DNA from 4 places in the Citrobacter freundii ATCC 8090 genome. Region 3 is predicted to be linked to each of the others. Evidence: predicted binding sites of a transcription regulator. Region 3 holds the regulator's gene; each other region holds the start of a gene.
What was found. The regulator sigma-54, encoded in region 3, starts transcription at its own class of promoters, with help from an activator protein. The targets are predictions, from matches to a motif close to GTTGGCACANNTTTCGCTNT.
Positions count from the first base shown of each region.

Region 1 (4,352 bases), 1.8 Mb from region 3:
TGCATAACCTGCGTCAGTGGGGCGAAGGCAGAACCGTGATTATCAGCGCCCACCGTTTATCGGCTCTGACGGAAGCCAACGAGATTATCGTGATGCAGCATGGGCATATTGCCCAGCGCGGTGAGCATGAATCTTTAGTGCAACAGCCCGGCTGGTATCGCGATATGTACCGCTATCAGCAACTGGAAGCGGCACTGTCTGATGCGCCAGAAATAAACGAGGAGGCGGCTAATGCGTAGTTTTGGGCAACTATGGCCGACCCTGAAAAGATTGCTGGCGTATGGTTCACCATGGCGAAAACAGTTGGTGATTGCGGTAGTTATGCTGTGGGTGGCGGCTGCGGCGGAAGTCAGCGGTCCGCTGTTGATTAGCTATTTTATCGATAACATGGTGGCGAAGAACAATCTGCCGTTGGCGATGGTTGTCGGGCTGGTTGCGGCCTATGTCGGTCTGCAACTGCTGGCGGCAGGCCTGCATTACGCGCAGTCGTTGTTGTTTAACCAGGCGGCGGTTGGCGTCGTACAACAGTTACGCACTGACGTAATGGACGCTGCGCTGCGCCAGCCGCTCAGCGCCTTTGATACTCAGCCCGTCGGGCAGCTTATCTCACGTGTGACCAATGACACCGAAGTTATTCGCGACCTGTACGTGACGGTGGTCGCAACGGTTCTGCGCAGCGCGGCCTTAATCGGTGCCATGCTGGTGGCGATGTTCAGCCTCGAGTGGCGTATGGCGCTGGTGGCGATGGCTATTTTCCCGGCGGTGATGGTGGTGATGGTGATTTATCAACGCTACAGCACCCCGATTGTGCGTCGGGTGCGCGCTTATCTGGCGGATATTAACGATGGCTTTAACGAAGTCATCAACGGCATGAGCGTTATCCAGCAGTTCCGCCAGCAGGCGCGATTTGGCGAGAGAATGGGGGAGGCCAGCCGCTCGCACTATATGGCGCGTATGCAAACCCTGCGACTGGATGGCTTTTTGCTGCGCCCACTGCTGAGCCTTTTCTCGGCGCTGATCCTCTGCGGTTTGCTGATGCTGTTCAGCTTTACCTCTGGCAGCTCCATTGAGGTTGGCGTGCTGTACGCGTTTATCAGCTACCTCGGCCGTTTGAACGAGCCGCTGATCGAGCTGACCACCCAGCAATCAATGCTGCAGCAGGCGGTTGTCGCCGGTGAGCGAGTGTTCGAGCTGATGGACGGACCACGTCAGCGCTATGGTGACGATGATCGACCGCTGAAGAGTGGGGATATTGAGGTGGATAACGTTTCATTTGCCTATCGTGACGACAATCTGGTGCTGCAAAATATCTGTCTGTCCGTGCCTTCGCGCAGCTTTGTAGCCTTGGTCGGACACACCGGTAGCGGCAAAAGTACGCTGGCCAGTCTGCTGATGGGTTACTACCCGTTGACGCAGGGCGAAATCCGCCTTGACGGACGTCCGCTGTCTTCTCTGAGCCACAGTGCGTTACGTCAGGGCATCGCGATGGTGCAGCAGGATCCGGTGGTGATGGCGGATACCTTCCTGGCAAACGTCACGCTGGGTCGTGATATCTCAGAAGAGCGGGTATGGCAGGCTCTGGAGACTGTGCAACTGGCAGCACTGGCGCGGGGGCTGAGCGAGGGGATCCATACCCGGCTGGGCGAGCAGGGCAATAATCTCTCCGTTGGGCAGAAACAGCTGCTGGCGCTGGCGCGGGTATTGGTGGAAACGCCGCAGGTACTGATCCTCGATGAAGCCACGGCCAGTATTGATTCCGGTACTGAACAGGCCATTCAGCACGCGCTGGCGGCGGTACGTGAACACACCACGTTGGTAGTGATTGCACATCGGTTATCGACGATTGTCGATGCGGATACCATTCTGGTGCTGCATCGCGGGCAGGCGGTTGAGCGTGGTACGCACCAGCAACTACTGGCGGCGCAAGGCCGTTACTGGCAGATGTATCAGCTTCAACTGGCGGGTGAAGAGCTGGCGGCCAGCGCACATGAGGATTCGGTTATCGCCTGATGGTGCTGCGCTTATCAGGCCTACGGTCAACGCGGTTTTGTAGGCCGGATAAGGCGTTTACACCGCCATCCGGCAATCAACAATCTGGTGCAAAAATGTAACGCACTATGCACCGTCATAGTGCGTTTTTTCTTTTTCTCCCCCAGCAATACCCTGCAAGCCTGAATTATTCCGCGTTTTTCATTCCTGGCACACCCCTTGCAATATTCCTCTCGTGTATCTGCAGCCACTACTGAATTCTGACTGGAGGGGATCTATGAAGCTGGTTACCGTGGTAATCAAACCGTTCAAACTGGAAGACGTCCGTGAAGCACTGTCGTCTATTGGTATTCAGGGGCTGACCGTCACCGAAGTGAAGGGCTTTGGCCGACAGAAAGGTCATGCTGAGCTGTACCGTGGGGCTGAATATAGCGTCAATTTTCTGCCAAAGGTGAAGATTGATGTGGCGATTGCCGACGACCAACTGGATGGCGTGATTGATGTCATCAGTAAAGCGGCATACACCGGAAAAATTGGCGACGGCAAAATCTTCGTCGCCGAGCTGCAACGTGTGATTCGTATTCGTACCGGCGAAGCCGACGAAGCCGCACTGTAACTTCTGGCACACAGTGATAGGAAACCAAAAAATGAAGATAGCAACGATGAAAACAGGTATTGCTTCACTGGCGCTACTGCCGGGACTGGCAATGGCGGCACCGGCGGTTGCGGATAAAGCAGATAACGCTTTTATGATGATCTGTACCGCGCTGGTGCTGTTTATGACTATCCCTGGCATTGCGTTGTTCTACGGCGGTTTGATTCGCGGTAAGAACGTGCTGTCGATGCTGACTCAGGTGACGGTGACATTCGCTCTGGTTTGTATTCTATGGGTGGTTTATGGCTACTCACTGGCATTTGGCGAAGGGAATAATTTCTTCGGCAACTTCAACTGGGTATTGTTGAAGAACATCGCGCTGACGGCGGTCACGGGGAGCTTCTACCAGTACATTCACGTTGCTTTTCAGGGTTCTTTCGCCTGCATCACCGTTGGGCTGATTGTCGGGGCGCTGGCTGAACGTATTCGCTTCTCTGCGGTGCTGATTTTTGTAGTGGTATGGTTAACGTTGTCGTACATCCCCATTGCCCATATGGTCTGGGGCGGCGGCTTGCTGGCTTCCCACGGTGCGTTGGATTTTGCCGGCGGAACAGTCGTGCATATCAACGCGGCGATTGCCGGTCTGGTTGGTGCGTATCTGATTGGCAAACGCGTCGGTTTTGGCAAAGAAGCCTTTAAACCGCATAACCTGCCGATGGTCTTCACCGGTACCGCTATTCTCTATATTGGTTGGTTTGGCTTTAACGCCGGTTCAGCGGGAACGGCGAATGAGATTGCCGCACTGGCCTTCGTCAATACCGTGGTCGCCACCGCCGCAGCCATCCTCGGATGGATCTTCGGTGAATGGGCGCTGCGTGGCAAACCGTCCCTGCTGGGCGCGTGTTCTGGTGCTATTGCGGGTCTGGTGGGGGTAACACCGGCATGTGGCTATATTGGTGTCGGCGGCGCGCTGATTATTGGTGTCGTTGCGGGACTGGCTGGCCTGTGGGGTGTGACCATCCTGAAGCGTATTCTGCGCGTGGACGATCCGTGTGATGTGTTTGGCGTGCACGGCGTGTGCGGCATTGTCGGCTGCATCCTGACCGGGGTGTTCGCTGCCAGCTCTCTGGGCGGCGTGGGCTTTGCCGAGGGCGTGACCATGGGGCATCAGCTGCTGGTGCAACTGGAAAGCGTGGCGATTACCATCGTCTGGTCCGGTGTGGTGGCTTTCATTGGCTATAAGCTGGCGGATATGACGGTGGGTCTGCGTGTACCGGAAGAGCAGGAACGCGAAGGTCTGGATGTGAACAGCCACGGCGAGAACGCTTACAACGCTTGATGTTTCAATCTGCCGGATGGCAACGCTTTTGCGCCGCCATCCGGTAATTCTCAATTACGATTACGCATTACCCCTTCCTGCACGGTAGAGGCGACCAGCACGCCGTCCTGCGTATAAAACTCCCCGCGTACAAAACCCCGGGCACCGGAGGCCGAAGTACTCTCGACGTTATACAACAACCACTCATTGATATTGAACGGACGATGGAACCACATGGAGTGGTCAATGGTGGCGATCTGAATCCCTTTTTCCAGGAAACCAATTCCGTACGGCTGCAGCGCAACAGGCAGGAAGTTCAGGTCTGAAGCATAACCCAGCAGATATTGATGGACGCGCAGATCGTCCTGCAGCTCGCCGTTTGCGCGGATCCAAACCTGGCGCGCCGGAGGTGCGACGTGACCTTTTAAGGGGTTATGAAATTCAACCGGA
Region 1 covers NZ_CP049015.1:1,241,303-1,245,654, forward strand. Annotated here, with positions in the region: gene G4551_RS05900 (SmdA family multidrug ABC transporter permease/ATP-binding protein) at 1-239, shown strand, start outside; gene G4551_RS05905 (SmdB family multidrug efflux ABC transporter permease/ATP-binding protein) at 232-2,010, shown strand; gene glnK (P-II family nitrogen regulator) at 2,267-2,605, shown strand; gene amtB (ammonium transporter AmtB) at 2,637-3,923, shown strand; gene tesB (acyl-CoA thioesterase II) at 3,974-4,352, opposite strand, start outside.
Region 1: the regulator sigma-54 is predicted to act here: its motif matches at 2,196-2,215, upstream of glnK (P-II family nitrogen regulator).

Region 2 (4,352 bases), 960 kb from region 3:
CAAGGCCCGGGAACGTATTCACCGTGGCATTCTGATCCACGATTACTAGCGATTCCGACTTCATGGAGTCGAGTTGCAGACTCCAATCCGGACTACGACATACTTTATGAGGTCCGCTTGCTCTCGCGAGGTCGCTTCTCTTTGTATATGCCATTGTAGCACGTGTGTAGCCCTACTCGTAAGGGCCATGATGACTTGACGTCATCCCCACCTTCCTCCAGTTTATCACTGGCAGTCTCCTTTGAGTTCCCGGCCGAACCGCTGGCAACAAAGGATAAGGGTTGCGCTCGTTGCGGGACTTAACCCAACATTTCACAACACGAGCTGACGACAGCCATGCAGCACCTGTCTCAGAGTTCCCGAAGGCACCAAAGCATCTCTGCTAAGTTCTCTGGATGTCAAGAGTAGGTAAGGTTCTTCGCGTTGCATCGAATTAAACCACATGCTCCACCGCTTGTGCGGGCCCCCGTCAATTCATTTGAGTTTTAACCTTGCGGCCGTACTCCCCAGGCGGTCGACTTAACGCGTTAGCTCCGGAAGCCACGCCTCAAGGGCACAACCTCCAAGTCGACATCGTTTACGGCGTGGACTACCAGGGTATCTAATCCTGTTTGCTCCCCACGCTTTCGCACCTGAGCGTCAGTCTTTGTCCAGGGGGCCGCCTTCGCCACCGGTATTCCTCCAGATCTCTACGCATTTCACCGCTACACCTGGAATTCTACCCCCCTCTACAAGACTCTAGCCTGCCAGTTTCGGATGCAGTTCCCAGGTTGAGCCCGGGGATTTCACATCCGACTTGACAGACCGCCTGCGTGCGCTTTACGCCCAGTAATTCCGATTAACGCTTGCACCCTCCGTATTACCGCGGCTGCTGGCACGGAGTTAGCCGGTGCTTCTTCTGCGAGTAACGTCAATCGCTGCGGTTATTAACCACAACGCCTTCCTCCTCGCTGAAAGTACTTTACAACCCGAAGGCCTTCTTCATACACGCGGCATGGCTGCATCAGGCTTGCGCCCATTGTGCAATATTCCCCACTGCTGCCTCCCGTAGGAGTCTGGACCGTGTCTCAGTTCCAGTGTGGCTGGTCATCCTCTCAGACCAGCTAGGGATCGTCGCCTAGGTGAGCCGTTACCCCACCTACTAGCTAATCCCATCTGGGCACATCCGATGGCAAGAGGCCCGAAGGTCCCCCTCTTTGGTCTTGCGACGTTATGCGGTATTAGCTACCGTTTCCAGTAGTTATCCCCCTCCATCGGGCAGTTTCCCAGACATTACTCACCCGTCCGCCACTCGTCACCCAAGGAGCAAGCTCCTCTGTGCTACCGTTCGACTTGCATGTGTTAGGCCTGCCGCCAGCGTTCAATCTGAGCCATGATCAAACTCTTCAATTTAAGTTTGATGCTCGTGAATTAAACTTCGTAATGAATTACGCATGTTCACTCAGAGACTTGGTATTCATTTTTCGTCTTGCGACGTTAAGAATCCGTATCTTCGAGTGCCCACACAGATTGTCTGATAAATTGTTAAAGAGCAGTTGCGACGCGCTTTAGCGCTCTGTCGCGAGGTGGCGTATATTACGCTTTCCTCTTTCAGAGTCAACCCTCATTTTCAGGTTTTTCTCTTCAACCGAACCGGCTGTTTGCGTGAAGTGATTCACATCCGCCGTGTCGATGGAGGCGCATTATAGGGATCCCATTTTTTAGCACAAGTATTTTTTGGATCTTTTTTTCTGAATGCTTGTTTTTCACTCCTTTCGCTACATTCCTGCGCAATTTGACTGATTTTTGATAGCTAAACCACTTGCACAGTCTCAATAATCCAACCAAAGTTTTCATTACTGCTCTATTTTCGTTGAGGTAAACATGTCTGATGTACTGCGTCCTTATAAGGATCTTTTCCCACAGATCGGAAATCGCGTGATGATCGACACCAGTAGTGTCGTCATTGGTGATGTTCGTTTAGCTGATGATGTCGGAATCTGGCCACTGGTTGCCATTCGTGGCGACGTTAACTATGTACAAATTGGTGCCCGTACAAACATCCAGGACGGCAGCGTTCTCCATGTCACGCATAAATCCACGTCTAATCCGCAGGGTAACCCACTGATCGTGGGTGAGGACGTTACGGTTGGTCATAAAGTCATGCTACACGGCTGTATCATTGGCAACCGTGTATTAGTCGGCATGGGATCGATTCTGCTGGATGGCGTAGTCGTAGAAGACGACGTTATGATTGGGGCTGGTAGCCTGGTTCCACAAAACAAGCGCCTGGAAAGCGGATATCTGTACCTGGGAAGCCCGGTTAAGCAAATCCGTCCATTAAGCGATGAAGAGAAAGCAGGCTTACAATATTCAGCTAACAACTATGTTAAGTGGAAAGACGAGTATTTAAGTCAGAGTAACCACACCCAACCTTGAGCATCTTCCTGCTGGGCCTGGATCAATGCTTCAGCTTCTTCTTCCAGATCCCAGCGATGCTGTTGAAATATTTCCAACCACTGCTCAGGCGTGTCGCCGCCAAAGCGGGACGCCATAATCTCTCCAGATATGGCACATGTTAACTGCATACCATGAACCATCGCTGGAAACACAACGGCGTTAACATCCGTGCACCATTCTTCCCGTTCGGGAAACTGGATCGCCTGATTCATGCCGACAATTCCTGTTGCATGCTTTTTATGACAGGCTCCACCTGTGGCAAAACGCCATGCCAAAGTAAAACTGCATGCGCAGCCTGCCCCACCAGCATCCCCAGGCCATCGGCATAATGTTTCGCCCCATGCGAAACACACCAGGAAAGAAACGGTGTGTTCCCTTTCTGATAAAACATGTCATAACAATAGACCGAAGGGTGGATAAGAGATGCTGGAATAGCTGGTATCTCACCGCTCATTCCGCTGGATGTGGCATTGATGATCAAATCAAAACTGCAATTTTCAAGATCGTCCATTCCCACCGCCTGCACGCTGCCGGTGTGGGAGAAGATTTGTGCCAGTTCTTCAGCACGCGAAGCGGTACGGTTAACAATAGTCACCGCACAATCCATAGAAAGAAGAGGTAATAAAACTCCACGGGATGCACCACCCGCACCAATCAGCAGAACTCGCGATCCGGGATGAATGAAAGATAAACGCTCAAGATCGCTTAATAAGCCGATACCATCCGTGTTGTCTCCCAGTAAACGCCCATCCTCCAGCCGTTTAAGGGTGTTGACCGCTCCAGCAAGCGATGCCCGCTCCGTTAGTTCATCAGCACGTGCAAACGCCTCTTCTTTAAAAGGCACTGTGACATTTGCCCCCTTCCCGCCCTCAGCAAAAAAAGCGTTCAGTGTATTCACAAAATCATTGATGGGCGCCAGTACACGCCCATAGGAATGATCAATCTTCAACTGCTCTGCAAATTGCTGATGAATAAAGGGCGATTTACTGTGCGCTATCGGATTACCAAAAACAGCATAGGCTTCTTTCATATTACCCCTGTCGAAACTGTTCACCCGTCAGAGCATCACGGATCTCCGAAGGATTCAAACGGCCTCCGGTCTCCCCCTCAACCACAGGAAAGTCTGTACCAAACTGCGCACGGACTTCCTCAACCGTTCTGCAAGGCGGTAAGCCACTCAGATTAGCACTGGTAGAGACTAATGGTTTGCCATAAGCCTGGCACAATGCAACCACCAGCGGATGATCGGTGACACGCACGGCCAGCGAGTCAAAACGACCGGTCAACCAACGAGGCGTAGTCGCGGGCGCCGGGAAAACGAAAGTAACAGGCCCAGGCCAGCGGGCGAACACAGCCTCACGTTGGGCCTCGGTGAGCATGCTATCGTCGATATAGGGTTTAAGCTGGTCAAAGCTTGCCGCAATCAAAATTAAACCTTTATCGACTGGGCGTTGTTTTAACTCTAACAGACGGGTAACAGCCGTTTCGCTGTCGGGATCGCAACCGACACCGAAAACAGCTTCAGTTGGATAGGCGATGACTTTTTCTTGTTTCAGAATCGCTATCGCCGCAGCGATAGCGTCTGTGGGCAGGTTATTATTCACTTTTTTATTCCGCCGAAATCGGCTTTCCACATTGTTTACTGGCACAGAAATGCTTCACACCCTGTGCGGTTTTCTTTTCGATGAGAAGCGGATAATGACACTCAGGACATTCTCCGGATAACGGTTTGAAGTTAATGACAAACTGGCACTCCGGATAGCGATCGCAGGAGTAGAAGGTTTTGCCATAACGGGAACGCCGCTGGACAAGATGACCAGTCTGGCATTGAGGACAGACTATTGCTGTTTCATCAGGCTTGTCGATGAGCTCGGTGTGATCGCACGCAGGATAGTCACTGCATCCAATGAACA
Region 2 covers NZ_CP049015.1:418,565-422,916, reverse strand. Annotated here, with positions in the region: rRNA gene G4551_RS02100 (16S ribosomal RNA) at 1-1,392, opposite strand, end outside; gene G4551_RS02095 (gamma carbonic anhydrase family protein) at 1,864-2,418, shown strand; gene G4551_RS02090 (DUF1488 family protein) at 2,394-2,651, opposite strand; gene aroE (shikimate dehydrogenase) at 2,648-3,469, opposite strand; gene tsaC (L-threonylcarbamoyladenylate synthase type 1 TsaC) at 3,471-4,043, opposite strand; gene G4551_RS02075 (DNA topoisomerase family protein) at 4,048-4,352, opposite strand, start outside.
Region 2: the regulator sigma-54 is predicted to act here: its motif matches at 1,565-1,584, upstream of G4551_RS02095 (gamma carbonic anhydrase family protein).

Region 3 (4,352 bases):
AAATCTCCGGGGACTCAGGCATGTTGCGCACATCAATGCTGACGGCCGCAGAAATCTGGCGATCGGCCAGAGTACGAGCCAGATCGGGCAACAGCACTACGGGAAGGTTATCCACGCAGTAAAAACCCATATCTTCCAGCGCACGCAGAGCGACAGATTTACCTGACCCTGAACGGCCGCTGACGATCATCAGTACCATGTACTGTTTCTCCTCACAACGACAAAAAAGGATGCCATTGGGTTGTTATGCTTCATCCTGTCCACCTTCGGTGTCCGTGATGATTTGATACAACTCCTGGTCACTCTGTGCGGCGCGCAGACGACGACAGATGGTTTTATCCGCCAGACGTTTTGCGACCAGTGACAACGTATGCAAATGCGTCTTGGTTTGGTCCGCCGGAACCAGCAGGGCGAACAGCAGATCGACTGGCTGATTATCAATAGCGTCGAAGGCGATAGGCGTTTCAAGTTGCACAAACACACCAACCGCGCGCATCGTGTCTTCTTCCAGCTTTCCATGCGGGATAGCAATACCATTACCGATGCCGGTACTGCCCATTTTTTCACGCGTCAGAATGGCCTCAAATACCACCTGAGAAGGCAAGCTGAGCTGTTTTGCCGCCAGTTCACTAATGATTTCCAGTGCGCGTTTCTTGCTTTGGCAGTGAACACCTGCGCGTGTACATTCCTGGTTAAGAACAGTGCTCAGTTGTAGAGTCGTATCGTTATTTGTCATAATTTCACCTAAGCGCTAACTGTACAAATGGCCTGTTGTGCTACACAACAGGCCGTCCTGCACCCGCTAACTGCCCGGACAAGTTAGTGCTGTTTCAGTTTATCTTTATGTTTTGTTAACTGCCGAGCCAGTTTATCAATTAAACCGTCAATGGCTGCGTACATATCCTGACCTTCCGCGCTGGCATGAATTTCGCCACCGTTCACATGCAGCGTTGCATCCGAGATATGTGTAACCTTCTCCACTTTCAACACAATATAGACCTGATTAATCCGGTCGAAATATTGTTCAAGCTTGGCAAATTTTGTATTAACAAAATCGCGCAGGGCTTCAGTGATTTCGACGTTGTTTCCAGTGATGTTGAGCTGCATAGTGTCTTCCTTATCGGTTGGGTCAGACCAGCTGTTTGCGCTGGTTAGACGGCGGAATGGATAAAGACTCTCGGTACTTCGCAACGGTGCGGCGTGCCACCATGATACCCTGTTCTGACAGCATAGAGGTTAACTTGCTGTCACTCAGTGGTTTCGCGGGGTTTTCCGCAGCAATTAATTTCTTCACCAGCGCACGGATCGCCGTGGATGAGGCTTCGCCTCCACCTTCAGTATTAACGTGACTGGAAAAGAAATACTTCAATTCAAAAATGCCGCGCGGACTGTGCAGATACTTTTGCGTGGTCACACGGGAAATGGTCGATTCGTGCATCTCGACGGCCTGGGCGATATCCGCCAGCACCATCGGTTTCATAAACTCTTCGCCTTGCTCAAAGAAGGCTTGCTGTTGTTCAACGATGCAACGACTTACGCGCAGCAGTGTATCATTGCGGCTTTCCAGGCTTTTAATCAGCCACTTCGCATCCTGTAGATTGCTACGGATAAACTGACTGTCGGCATCGTTGCGCGCGCTATTGCACATAGCGGCGTAGTGCTGGTTAATCTGCAGTCGTGGGATGCTGTCGCTGTTGAGTTCGACCACCCAGCGATCGTTATGCTTACGCACCAGCACATCCGGAATAACGTATTCTGGTTCGCCAGTCTGGATCGACTGCCCAGGCCTTGGATCCAGTGACTGAATAAGATTGACGGCTTCTTTTAGCACGTCTTCTTTCAGTCGGGTCACGCGCATCAGCGTGCGGAAGTCATGGTTGGCTAACAGATCGAGATGATCGCTGATGATCAGGCGCGCTTCTTCCAGCCACGGTGTGGCTTTATCAAACTGCGAAAGTTGGATCAGTAAGCAGTCGCGGAGATCTTTGGCGGCCACGCCTACGGGATCAAAGCGCTGAACGCGTTTAAGCACGGCTTCGATTTCGTCCATACCGACGTCGTCATCGCCCATGCTTTCGAGAATATCGTCCAGGGTCACGGTGAGATAACCGGTTTCGTCTACCGCATCCACAATGGATGTCGCAATGGCGCGATCGGTATCCGAGAACGGGGTCAGTTCCACTTGCCACATCAGGTAATCCTGTAGTGATTGCGTGGTCTCACCCTGATACACAGGCAGCTCGTCGTCGATGTAATCTCCGCTGGTGCCCGAAGGCGTCCCGGCGGTGTAAATTTCATCCCAACTGGCATCAAGTGGCAGCTCCTCAGGCATCTCTTTTTGTTCGAGAGCATCGGCGGTGTCGAGGGTTTCGCTGTCCTGTTTTTCCTGGGTATCAATTTCGTCGTGAAGATCGGTTTGCTCGAGCAGTGGGTTACTTTCCAGCGCTTGCTGAAGTTCTTGCTGAAGTTCCAGCGTGGACAGCTGCAACAGACGGATAGCCTGTTGTAGCTGAGGCGTCATCGCCAGTTGTTGGCTAAGCCTGAGTTGCAAACCTTGCTTCATGTTCAGAGTTGTTTTCTCCTGCGGTGACGTGAAGTCTTCTACCCTATCAGAGTCTGAAGTCTTCCCCAAGGTATACGCGCTTAACGTGCTCATCCTGCAGTATTTCTGTTGGCGTGCCGTGCGCGATCAGGTGCCCCTGACTCACGATATAGGCGCGCTCACACACTGCCAGCGTTTCGCGGACGTTATGGTCGGTAATCAGCACGCCAAGGCCGCTGTCGCGCAGGTGTTCGATGATCCGTTTGATATCAATAACGGAAATCGGGTCAACACCGGCAAACGGTTCATCCAGCAGGATAAATTTCGGATTAGCGGCCAGTGCGCGGGCGATCTCCACGCGGCGTCGTTCACCACCGGAGAGCGACTGCCCCATACTGTCACGCAGGTGCTCGATGTGGAATTCTTCCATCAGCTCGTTGGCGCGATCTTCCCGCTGCTCGCTGGTCAGATCGTCACGAATTTGCAGTACCGCCATCAGGTTATCAAACACGCTCAGGCGACGGAAAATCGATGCTTCCTGCGGTAAGTAGCCGATGCCGCGACGCGCGCGCGCATGCAGAGGCAGCAGGCTGATGTCTTCGTCATCAATGATAATGTTACCCGCATCGCGCGGGACAATGCCGACCACCATGTAAAAGGTTGTTGTCTTGCCTGCACCGTTAGGACCGAGCAGACCGACGATCTCCCCGGAGTTGACGGTCAGACTGACATCTTCCACCACACGACGGCCTTTATAGGCTTTTGCAAGGTTCTTTGCAGTTAATGTTGCCATAACGAATCAGTTACCTTTTTTCTCTGCCGGAGCCTTGTTTTTGTCCTGCAACTGCGACGGAACCAGAACGGTGGTGACGCGTTTGCCTTTATCGCTGAAGGCCTGCATTTTCTGCTCTTTTACCAGATAGGTGATCTTATCGCCCGTGATGTTGCTATCGAGCTGTTCCAGATACGCCTTGCCGGTTAGCACGACAAAGTCTTTCGCCAGTTCATAGTGCATCTGCGAGGCGCGGCCTTTAACCGGTTTACCGTTGTCCTGCATCTGGTAAAACGTCGCTGGATTGCCATAGCCGTCAATCACTTCTTTGCCGTCTTCGCCGCCAGGACGGGTCACGACGACTTTATCGGCGTTAATTTTGATGGTGCCCTGAGTCACAATCACGTTGCCAGTAAACGTTACCACGTTGCCCTGCATATCCAGGGACTGCTGGTCCGACTCAATGTGAATCGGCTGCTCGGTATCGCCGGTGACGGCAAATGCCGGAATGCTGGCGACCAGAAGTGAGCTGGCAAGTACAAGATTAAGGCTGAGTTTGTTTGTTTTGGATTTCATATGAGGTTCTAACCTTTTCAATCAGCTCGGCGTTCTTGCTGCGTAAGTTGCCGCGCATCTTCAGTCCGCTGGAGTTAAATGTTGTGCCATACAACGTCACCAGATCATCGGAAGTGACATCTTGTGTCACCAGGTTAATCTGCGCGTTATCGGTCGTAATTCTGCGTAGTTGAGAGTCAGGCACCAGGGCGTTAACCTCAACATGGCCGTACAGATACAGCATCCGATCGTTGGTCAATTTGGCTTTATCGGCCTTGATCGTCCAGGTCGGTACTTTATCCTTATCAAATGTGGTTAATACTGGTTGAGTAAACCACGAAACCGCTTGTTCCGAATAATATTCAACGTGTTGTGCGATCAAGTGATAGCTCAGCGCGCCTTCCGGACTATACACGACGGTATCAGTATGTTCGCTCTTATAGGTTGGCTCGTTGTTATTGACGACGACCTGAGCGGTGTCCT
Region 3 covers NZ_CP049015.1:4,420,718-4,425,069, reverse strand. Annotated here, with positions in the region: gene rapZ (RNase adapter RapZ) at 1-199, opposite strand, end outside; gene ptsN (PTS IIA-like nitrogen regulatory protein PtsN) at 245-736, opposite strand; gene hpf (ribosome hibernation promoting factor) at 820-1,107, opposite strand; gene rpoN (RNA polymerase factor sigma-54) at 1,130-2,563, opposite strand; gene lptB (LPS export ABC transporter ATP-binding protein) at 2,610-3,335, opposite strand; gene lptA (lipopolysaccharide ABC transporter substrate-binding protein LptA) at 3,342-3,890, opposite strand; gene lptC (LPS export ABC transporter periplasmic protein LptC) at 3,859-4,352, opposite strand, start outside.

Region 4 (4,352 bases), 580 kb from region 3:
CACCATGCTGACGTGGCCTGGTGCTAAAAAGGCGTCAATACCGTTGTCCGGCTGTTCCAGCAGGCTGCGCAGCGTAGGGATAAGCGTGATGTGCTGGCAGAAAAAGTAAAAGTTCTGCACATCACGCTGCTTTGCCTGTTGCAGAGTGATAGCGGTCGTTGGCATTGTGGTTTCAAAACCCAGACCAAAGAACACCACCTTACGCGTTGGGTTTTCCTGTGCCAGTTTCAGCGCATCCATCGGTGAATAGACGATGCGGATATCTGCACCGCGCGCCTTGGCTTGCAGCAGGGAGCCTTGCTTACCCGGGACGCGCATCGCATCACCAAAGGTGCAGAAAATGACTTCTGGATGACTGGCGATTTCTACACAGCTGTCGATTCTACCCATCGGCAGAACGCAAACCGGGCAACCCGGACCATGAATAAACTCCACGTTTTCCGGTAGCAACTGGTCGAGGCCGAATTTGAAGATAGCGTGGGTATGACCACCACAAACTTCCATGATGCGCAGTGGGCGTTCAGCCGTGTAGGGGAGGTGGGCGGCACGTTCAGACAGGTGCTCTATCAGTTGCATCACCTGCTCTGGTGCGCGGTATTCGTCAACAAAACGCATTTATTTTTCCTCGCCGTACAGCAACGCGCCGACATCCGGCTCAACGTCAAACATGTTTTGCAGCGCGTCGAGCGTATCGCGCGCTTCAGCTTCATTAATGATGCTCATGGCAAAACCGACGTGGACCAGTACCCACTGGCCGAGGCGCGGTTGGCCATGTTCATCACAGCTACCGACCAGCGTCAGGTCGACGTCGCGCTGAATACCGCAAACGTCGACTTTGGCCTGGTTGCCATCAATGGTGCGGATTTGACCCGGAACACCTATGCACATCGCTGCGTCTCCAGCCAGGAGAGCCATTGATCCATCCCTTCACCACTGGTGGCGGAAATCAGGATAATCTCAATTCCCGGGTTCACTTCCCGGGCGCTGGCGATGCATTTTTCAACGTCAAAATTGAGGTACGGTAGCAGATCCACTTTGTTGAGCAGCATCAGCGATGCGGCGGCAAACATATGTGGATATTTCAGCGGTTTGTCTTCACCTTCGGTGACGGAAAGCACGGCCACTTTATGGCGCTCGCCGAGGTCGAAGCTGGCCGGGCAGACCAGGTTGCCGACGTTCTCAATGAACAGAATGCCGTTATCGTCAAGCGGCAAACGCGGCGCAGCGTCAGCAATCATTTGTGCGTCAAGGTGGCAACCTTTACCGGTGTTGACTTGAATGGCGGGCGTGCCTGTGGCGCGAATACGGGCAGCATCGTTCACCGTCTGCTGGTCACCTTCAATAACGGCGCACGGCACGCTATCTTTCAGCTTCATCAGCGTTTCGGTCAGCAGCGTGGTTTTACCGGAGCCCGGGCTTGAAACAAGGTTCAGCACCAGATGCTGACGGGCCGCAAAGCGGGCACGGTTGCGCTCGGCCAGGCGGTTGTTTTTGTCCAGTACGTCAATTTCCACTTCCAGCATACGGCGTTGGCTCATACCTGGTGCGTGGGTTCCTGCCTCACCGTGACCGTAGTGCAAATCGCCTTCTTCGGTCTGGCTCGGTGTGAAATTTGAGGTCTTCACACCGGTAATATTCAGCGCTGGACGAGCCGCTGGGGCAAATGGCGCGCTGCGAAACGCCGAGTGGGGATTATGCTCATCACCCTCTATATATAGGTTGCCTTCAGCGCAACCACATGTCGTACACATCGCTCACTCCTGATCTTTTTACTTGCGATACATCTGTTGCCGGATGACTGCGTTGCCTTATCCGGCCTACAAACGAGCTCTTTCTGTAGGCTGGATAAGACGCTTAAGCGTCGCCATCCGGCGCTGGAGTCTGATCTATTTCAATACGTCGAATCTGTAGGCCGTCATCGGCCACAATTCTCAGCATATCGCTGTTGCATTGCGGACATCGGCGCACGCGTTGCGTCAGTAACGTGACGTATTGTTGACAAGATTCGCACCAACATTCGGCTTCTTGTTCTTCGAGGTGGAGTTTACAACCTTCTGCAAGGGTCCCGCGGCATACCAGATCAAAACAAAAGGAGAGAGCGCTGGTTTCTACGCAAGAAAATGCGCCAATTTTGAGCCAGACCCCAGTTACTCGCTGAGCACCGTGTTGCGTGGCCTGTTGTTCAATCAATTCCAGTGCCCGTTGGCAGAGGGTTATTTCGTGCATACCGCCTCCTGTGAAGTTGCCATATCAAAAGCAATAAGCATGCCAGGTTGAATTCTTTCATTCGTGACAATGACGATAATGACGAAATGACATGTCGTCACCCGCCTTTTATTTTTTATCTATATGAAAATTAAGTAATTTAATTTTGGCATGAAATGTGCTTAAGGCTGTTCATCTCTGCTAAACGGGTAACCTGACATGACTATTTGGGAAATAAGCGAAAAAGCCGATTACATCGCTGAACGGCATCGTCGCCTACAGGACCAGTGGCGTATTTACTGCAACTCGCTGGTTCAGGGGATCACCCTCTCGAAAGCGCGTTTGCATCATGCAATGAGCTGTGCGCCGGACAAAGATCTCTGCTTTGTCCTTTTTGAACACTTCACTATCTACGTCACGCTGGCGGATGGCTTCAATAGCCACACCATCGAGTACTACGTCGAAACAAAAGATGGTGATGATAAGCAACTGATTGCACAGGCACAGTTGACCATCGACGGTCAAGTCGATGAGCGTTTCAGTAACCGCGATCGCGAACAGGTGCTGGAGCACTATCTCGAGAAAATCGCCACCGTCTACGACAGCCTGTACACCGCGGTTGAGAACAATATGCCGGTGAATTTAAGCCAACTGGTTGAGGGACATAGCCCGGCTTAAGCCTCAGGTGCTGTCCACTTTGTCATGATGCGGTTTACATACTGCGTCACGATGTTTTAGGGAATGGGCATGTCGAAAAATGTCGAAATGACATTTTGCAGACATGTTTTCGTCAAAAATGACTATCACCTGAGGAATGCCTGGTGAATCGTTTTGTAATTGCTGACTCCACTCTTTGTATTGGCTGCCACACCTGTGAAGCCGCCTGCTCAGAGACACATCGCCAGCATGGCCTGCAGTCAATGCCGCGCCTGAAAGTGATGTTAAATGAAAAAGAATCCGCGCCGCAGCTTTGCCACCAGTGTGAAGATGCGCCTTGCGCCACCGTGTGTCCGGTTAATGCCATTAACCGCGTTGATGGCGCCGTACAGCTGAATGAAAGCCTGTGCGTAAGCTGCAAACTGTGCGGGATCGCTTGTCCGTTTGGCGCGATAGAGTTTTCTGGTAGCCGTCCGCTGCATATCCCGGCAAACGCCAATACGCCAAAAGCGCCTCCGGCTCCGCCAGCGCCTGCTCGCGTGAGTTCGCTGTTGGACTGGGTTCCAGGCGTTCGTGCCATCGCGGTGAAATGCGATCTGTGCAGTTTTGACGAGCTTGGTCCGGCCTGCGTGCGCATGTGTCCGACCAAAGCCCTGCACCTGGTGAGCAACATGGATATCGCCCGCGCCAGCAAACGTAAGCGTGAGCTGACTTTCAATACCGATTTTGGCGATCTCACCTTGTTTCAGCAGGCTCAGAGTGGGGATGCAAAATGAGCGCAATTTCACTGATTAACAGCGGCGTGGCCTGGTTTACAGCGGCTGCGGTTCTGGCATTTCTGTTTTCATTTCATAAATCGCTGAGCGGCTGGATTGCTGGAGTTGGCGGTGCGGTCGGCAGCTTGTGTACGGCAGCCGCTGGTTTTACCGTTCTGACTAATGCGCTGGCGGTGAGCGGCGTGATGCCGTTTATTGGGCACAGTCTGCAAATTACTCCGCTGAATGCTATCTGGCTGATTACGCTGGGACTGTGCGGCCTGTTTGTCAGCCTGTACAACATTGACTGGCATCGTCATCCGCAGGTGAAAGCTAACGGCCTGCTGGTGAATCTGCTGATGGCCGCGGCGGTATGTGCGGTGGTTGCCAGCAACCTCGGTACGCTGGTGGTGATGGCGGAAATCATGGCGCTGTGTGCCGTGTTCCTCACCGGCTGCAGTAAAGAAGGCAAACTGTGGTTTGCGCTGGGGCGTATTGGTACGCTGCTGCTGGCGGTTGCCTGCTACCTTGTGTGGCAACGTTACGGCACTCTGGAGCTGCGTCTGCTAGACCTGCGCACCCAGGAGCTGCCGCTCGGGTCTGACATCTGGCTGCTGGGCGTGGCAGGTTTTGGCCTGCTGGCCGGGATTATTCCTCTGCATGGTTGGGTGCCACAGGCACACGCCAATGCCAGCGCACCGGCTGCGGCACTGTTCTCTACCGTCGTCATGAAGG
Region 4 covers NZ_CP049015.1:3,842,819-3,847,170, reverse strand. Annotated here, with positions in the region: gene hypD (hydrogenase formation protein HypD) at 1-615, opposite strand, end outside; gene hypC (hydrogenase 3 maturation protein HypC) at 616-888, opposite strand; gene hypB (hydrogenase nickel incorporation protein HypB) at 879-1,751, opposite strand; gene hypA (hydrogenase maturation nickel metallochaperone HypA) at 1,855-2,226, opposite strand; gene hycA (formate hydrogenlyase regulator HycA) at 2,425-2,883, shown strand; gene hycB (formate hydrogenlyase subunit HycB) at 3,027-3,638, shown strand; gene hycC (formate hydrogenlyase subunit 3) at 3,635-4,352, shown strand, end outside.
Region 4: the regulator sigma-54 is predicted to act here: its motif matches at 2,254-2,273, upstream of hypA (hydrogenase maturation nickel metallochaperone HypA).